2 regions of the Bacillus sp. LLTC93 genome follow, and region 1 is predicted to be linked to the other one. Evidence: riboswitches for the same ligand, from Rfam matches in the RefSeq annotation. Region 1 holds a riboswitch; the other holds the start of a gene.
The links. A riboswitch is a leader RNA that binds a small molecule or an ion and turns the genes downstream of it on or off. The one in region 1 is predicted to bind S-adenosylmethionine.
Positions count from the first base shown of each region.

Region 1 (3,165 bases):
AAAAAGGAGCAAGCGCTGTTCCGTAACGGCTCGTTGCGATGGAGCCTGCATTACAAATGGTCATAATACGGTCACCTGATTTAAAGAGCTGGAGGGCATTTTGACCGATTTGCCTGCATGTTTCTTCATCTTCGATTTGAATTTGAATGGCTTCATGGACAAGATCTGTTTTGGCTGCATTCACCGAAGCAGCACGCTTAATGCGCTGAAGCAGTCGGTCTAATGCCCAGGTAAGGTTCACAGCGGTTGGACGAGCACTGTTTAAGTATTCTTTTAGTCGAGCTACTTCTTGTTGAAAGACATCAATTTTTTCTGTATCAATTTCTTGGGCACTGAGCGCAAGCCCAAAAGCGGCTGTAATGCCAATAGCAGGTGCTCCGCGCACTTTTAACGTCACAATCGCATCATAGACATCTTCCTTAGTAGATAAATGCTCAAATACGGTTTCAGCCGGTAATTTTTGCTGATTCAAAATTTTAATATGGTTTTCTTCCCATTCGACGGAACGGGGAACTTCAAATTCTTTAGACAAAACCCGTCACTCCTTTACAGATTGCTGGAATAATGCGACGAGGTCAGACGCTGTTTCCACTGTATGATATTGTTTGATGAAAGTTTTTCCGAGCGTAAGTGCTGCTTTTTTCTGCTGAATTCGTTTAGTTGGTGATGGAATGGCATCAAGATCAGCGGCATGAGCAAGACCAATGGTTCGGCGAACTAGCTCACAGCCAGCAAAGCCTGTCGCTTCTTTTAAAATACGGTCAAAGGTTGTTTCTAAAAAGCTGTCCGATACACTAAACGCTTCAATGCTGTCTTCTTTCCAAGCTTTTGTGAACACTTCTTTGAATGTTGCCCATACATTGACAACATGATCAAAAAGGTGCTGCTGATCCTGCTCATTTTCACGAGATAAAGCATTCAACAGTAGATTGGCAATAAAGTGACCGATATCGAATCCAAAGGGACCGTAAAAAGCGAATTCTGGATCAATGATCTTTGTTTCAGTCTCGCTTGCAAAAATACTGCCTGTATGAAGATCTCCATGAACCAGTGTTTCAGCTGAGGTTAAGAAAATTCGCTTTAGTTCTGCTGCTTTGGCTTGCACTGCAAGATCGGTCCACAATGCTTCGGCATCTTCTCTTAATTCCTCTTCGAAGTCATTTGTTTCACTATCAAAGAAAGGGTCTGTGAAGACGAGTTTTTCTGTGATGTCACAAAGGTCAGGGTTTGTAAATTGCTTCACGAATTGTTTTTTGATTTTAGGATTTGTGGCAAAGTCAGATGTGTAAAATAGTGTTTTGCCTAAAAATTCACCGACATGAGCTGATAAATACGGGTATTGTTTTCCGGCAATTAGCCCTTTTCTGACGATTTCCAGGTGTGATAGATCCTCCATTGCTGTCACAGCAAGAGCTGTATCAGAATAATAGACTGTTGGTACGAGATGCGGTGTATATTCTGACTGCTTAATCAGTGCAGCACTTTCAATTCTTGCACGGTCTAATGTAAGCGGCCAGCTCTCCCCAACCACCTTTGCATAAGGCAGTGCCTGCTTGATGATCAAGCCATTTTCACGTTTGTGATCAAAGATATGAAAGACGTAATTTAAATTTCCGTCACCGATTTCAGTACATGTTAAATGACTACTTTCTTGGATCAAGCCAAGTCTAATTGCGAGTACAACTGCCGAGCTCTCTGTTAATTCTTCATATGATGCCGTAAGTGTAACCAATTGCTTCCCCTCCAAATCATATAAAAAAGCCTCTTTCTCCTGAGAGAAAGAGGCTTGATGGCGTGTATGCTCTAAGCCTCTCTTATCTCTCAGCACATACGTCTGATGGAATTAGCACCGTGCCCTATAAGACAATTGTCTCGGCGCTTTACTTGCTGCGCCCCACTTCACAGTGGTATTAACGGTCGGTTGCTGTTGGGGTCAAAAGGCCAAATCCCTCGCCCAACTCTCGATAAGAGAAATCAATATGTAATTGTTTTGTCTGCATGTATTTCTTAATTCAAAATATTATCAGAGCTGCTCTTCACATGTCAATCTTTTTTCAAAATTGCTTTACAATTCATAAAACAATCTATTACAGTGAGTGTATTGTCATGTAACTTGAATAGAAGGTGAAAAAATGGAATTCCAGCAATCAGATGTGTTGAAACATTTACCGAAACAGTTTTTTGCGTCGCTTGTCCAAAAAGTGCAGAAAAAAGTGCAGGAAGGGGCCGATATCATTAATTTAGGTCAGGGAAATCCTGATCAGCCAACCCCGCCGCATATTGTCAAAGCCATGCAGGAAGCGGTAGCAAAACCGGAAAATCACCAATACTCTTCATTCCGCGGGACGGCGAAACTAAAAAAGGCCGCCGCCGCCTTTTATGAAAGAGAATATGGGGTTACGCTTGATCCAATGACGGAGATCGCGATTTTATTTGGCGGGAAAGCGGGACTTGTTGAACTGCCTCAATGCCTTTTGAATCCGGGTGATACGCTGCTTGTCCCAGACCCAGGTTATCCTGATTACTGGTCTGGCGCCGTGCTTGCTGGAGCTCATATGGTTACCATGCCTCTTCTTGAACAAAATGATTTTTTACCTGACTACCATCTATTGTCAGAGGCTGATAAGAAAAAGGCAAAATTGATGTACTTAAATTACCCAAACAATCCGACTGGTGCCACTGCAAGTCGTGCATTTTTTGAAGAAACCGTGACTTTTGCGAAAGATCACAAATTGTGTGTTGTCCATGATTTCGCATATGGTGGCATTGGATTCGATGGAGAAAAGCCGGTCAGCTTCCTGCAAATAGATGGAGCGAAAGAGACGGGTATTGAAATTTACACATTGTCCAAAACATATAATATGGCCGGCTGGAGAGTTGGTTTTGCAGCAGGAAATTCTTCTGTCATTGAAGCGATCGAGCTTTATCAGGATCATCTGTTTGTGTCACTGTTTAAAGCGACTCAAGATGCAGCAGCAGAAGCTCTTTTAAGCGATCAAACGTGCGTACAGGAGCAAAATGATCGTTATGAAAAAAGACGAAATACATGGATTGCTGCATGTAAGGACATTGGCTGGGACGTAACTGCACCGAAGGGATCATTTTTTGCTTGGTTAAAGGTGCCTGAAGGGTATACATCTGAAACTTTTTCTGACTTATTATTAG
Region 1 is NZ_PVME01000003.1:365,745-368,909, reverse strand. It holds gene mtnA (S-methyl-5-thioribose-1-phosphate isomerase) at 1-532, opposite strand, end outside; gene mtnK (S-methyl-5-thioribose kinase) at 539-1,732, opposite strand; SAM riboswitch class I at 1,813-1,970, opposite strand; gene C6W18_RS11320 (pyridoxal phosphate-dependent aminotransferase) at 2,133-3,165, shown strand, end outside.

Region 2 (3,165 bases), 200 kb from region 1:
GAAGCCTATCATCAAATTTTGAAAGAGTGGGAGTGACCGCCGGATGAAAACGAAAATCGCTAAACATTTATTACAAATCAAAGCTGTCTCATTAAAACCAGACGCACCGTTTACGTGGGCAAGCGGCATCAAATCACCAATTTACTGTGATAACCGCCTAACTTTGTCGTACCCGGAAGTTAGACACGACATCGCTGAAGGTCTAAAAGATCTGATTCTCACTCATTTTGAGGGAGCTGAAGTGGTCGCTGGTACTGCGACAGCAGGTATTCCGCATGCGGCATTAGCGGCAGATCGCCTGAACGTGCCGATGTGTTATGTCAGAAGTAAGCCAAAAGCACACGGAAAAGGCAATCAAATTGAAGGAGTCGTATCGCCTGGTCAAAAGGTTGTTGTCGTAGAAGACCTCATTTCAACAGGAGGCAGTGTGCTTGAGGTTGTCGCTGCCCTTCAAGATGAGGGCTGTGACGTACTCGGAGTTGCGGCTATTTTCACATACGGCCTGCCAAAAGCAGCTGCAGCTTTTCAAGAGAAAAACATTCCATATGTCACACTAACAGACTATGACACGCTGACAGACGTAGCACTGGAACTAAAAGCAATTGAACCTTCTGCTATGAATAAACTAAAACGCTGGAGACAAGATCCTTCCTCTGAATCTTGGATGGAAGAAACGGTCTAAAAAGCTGTGCTTAGCTGCACAGCTTTCAGCGTGTAGACAAACCTTCGCATTCTGTGTCAGGTCTGCGCTTCGGTGCTCGTCCCTCCTGAACTTCAAAGGTTTTCTATCACGCTGAAAAAAAGAAAAAGGTCTAAAATAAAAATCATTTTAGACCTTTTTCTTTTGGTTAAAAATAGTAAAATAGACTCAAATTTAAATAAAAACTAATCCTATCAATAAAGTCGGGTTGACTTTTGTTTGAATTGTGTTAATATTTAATACAAATTAAAACTCTTATCCAGAGAGGTGGAGGGACTGGCCCGATGAAACCCGGCAACCTGCGATTCGCAAGGTGCTACTTCCTGCAAAATGATTCTATTTTGAAAGATAAGGAAATCGTGAGCTTCCTCATCTTTCTTTCGGACTGAAAGAAAGTTTTTTTATTTTAACGGTGAGGAGGAAGAGGAGATGGAAGTGAAACAAAACCAGGATGAGGACTTAGTGAAGCACATGCAAGAACTGATTGGGGATATGAAATTCGGTTCGATTACGTTGATTGTTCAGGACGGTCAAGTGATTCAAGTGGAAAAAAACGAAAAAATTAGATTGAAGTAGTGCGGAGAGTAGCAATATGAACGGTACTCCGGAAGGGGAGAAACAATGTTAACTTACGAAAATTGGCAAGAGCCGTCCATTACATTTCAAGAGGACGATTTGTATAAAGGGGCCCTATCTGTGCTGAAATGGGCGTACGGTCATTATGGTGATCAGCTCGTTTATGCATGCAGTTTTGGCATTGAGGGCATTGTCCTGATTGATCTTATTGCGAAAGTAAAAAAGGATGCGAGAATTGTTTTTTTAGATACAGGTCTGCATTTCAAGGAAACGTACGATACAATTGATGCGGTAAAGGAAAGATACCCCGGATTAGACATCGTTCTGAAAACACCTGAATTGACAGTTGAACAGCAAAACGAGCAGCATGGTGAAAAATTATGGGAAACAAATCCCCAAAGCTGCTGCCATATGCGCAAGGTCATTCCTTTGCAAGAGACACTATCTGGCTATCCGGTATGGCTTTCTGGCTTAAGAAGAGAGCAGTCACCAAAACGAGCAGGTACGAACTTTTTAAATAAGGATGAAAAATTCAAATCAGTAAAAGTATGTCCACTCATTCACTGGACGTGGAAGGACATATGGAGATATGCATCTAGAGAGGATCTTACTTATAATCCGCTGCATGACCAAGGATACCCAAGTATCGGCTGTGCACCGTGTACACAGCCAGCATTTACTGCGGATGATTTGCGTTCTGGCAGATGGTCAGGTACAGCAAAGACAGAGTGCGGATTACATGAGTAAGGGAGCATAATGTATGGAAATCGCCGCAATTTTATTTAGTTTATTCTTTGCTTTAAACATAGGCGCAAGCGGAGCAGCTGCTTCTATGGGCATTGCATATGGGTCAGGTGCAATTAAAAAGCCCATCTATGCACTCAGCGTTTGTGCAGTTGGGATTTTAGCAGGTTCAGTGATTGGCGGCGGTGAGGTCGTCAAAACGATCAGCTCTGGTATTATGCCAGAATCTGTGATTACACTTGAAATTGTTTGTATCATCATTGGTTCTGCCGCATTATCACTCTTCATAGCAAATCTGATGGCGATCCCTTTATCAACAAGTGAGGTCACAGTAGGGGCAGTGGTCGGTGTTGCTGTCGCATATAAAGTGTTATATGTGAAATCTATTTTAGTCATTGTGGCCTTTTGGATCATCATTCCAGTTGTCGCTTTTGTTTTTACCTTTGTTGTAGTCAAAATCATCAGAATGTTCCCTAAACGCAGGTTATCTAAAAAAGGCACAGCGATCTTGTCAGTCTTGCTCATTATCAGTGGATTTCTAGAGGCATTTTCAGCCGGCATGAACAATGTCGCCAATGCGGTCGGTCCGCTTGTCGCCTCAGGTGTGTTGTCTGTTGGGCAAGGAACGCTTTACGGCGGAATCTTCGTCGCAATTGGTGCCCTTTTACTTGGCAGAAGGGTGCTAGAAACAAACGGAAAGAAAATCACCCGCTATCAAACGGGTGAAGGGATTTTGTTATCGAGTACCGGTGCTGGACTCGTCATCGTCAGCTCTATTTTTGGGCTGCCAGTTCCACTTACTCAGATCACTTCCTCGTCCATTATTGGACTTGGGATGGCAAAGGGTGGACCTAACATTTTTCATAAACATATCGTGAAAAAGATGTTGAAGGTTTGGGTTGTGTCACCCTTTTTATCACTCAGCCTATCGTATCTGCTGGTGAGCCTTTTCTTAAAAGGCGACTATTACTCTATCTTTATCATGATGAGTGTACTGCTTGCCTCACTTGGTGCGCTGAGTCTGATGAAGGCAGTCAAAAATGAAAGCAGCTCTATTCATGAGCAGGGCGGCGGGATTTAACCATAAATCCGACTATTAACATCTAATAAATATGAACATTGAGAGGAAGATGAACAAATGAGTT
Region 2 is NZ_PVME01000003.1:164,394-167,558, reverse strand. It holds gene pyrF (orotidine-5'-phosphate decarboxylase) at 1-36, shown strand, start outside; gene pyrE (orotate phosphoribosyltransferase) at 44-682, shown strand; SAM riboswitch class I at 953-1,055, shown strand; gene C6W18_RS10295 (DUF2292 domain-containing protein) at 1,172-1,276, shown strand; gene C6W18_RS10290 (phosphoadenylyl-sulfate reductase) at 1,322-2,023, shown strand; gene cysP (sulfate permease) at 2,037-3,101, shown strand; gene sat (sulfate adenylyltransferase) at 3,159-3,165, shown strand, end outside.
Region 2: it holds a riboswitch for S-adenosylmethionine, as region 1 does, so the genes downstream of both, C6W18_RS10295 (DUF2292 domain-containing protein) here and mtnK (S-methyl-5-thioribose kinase) in region 1, are expected to answer to the same signal.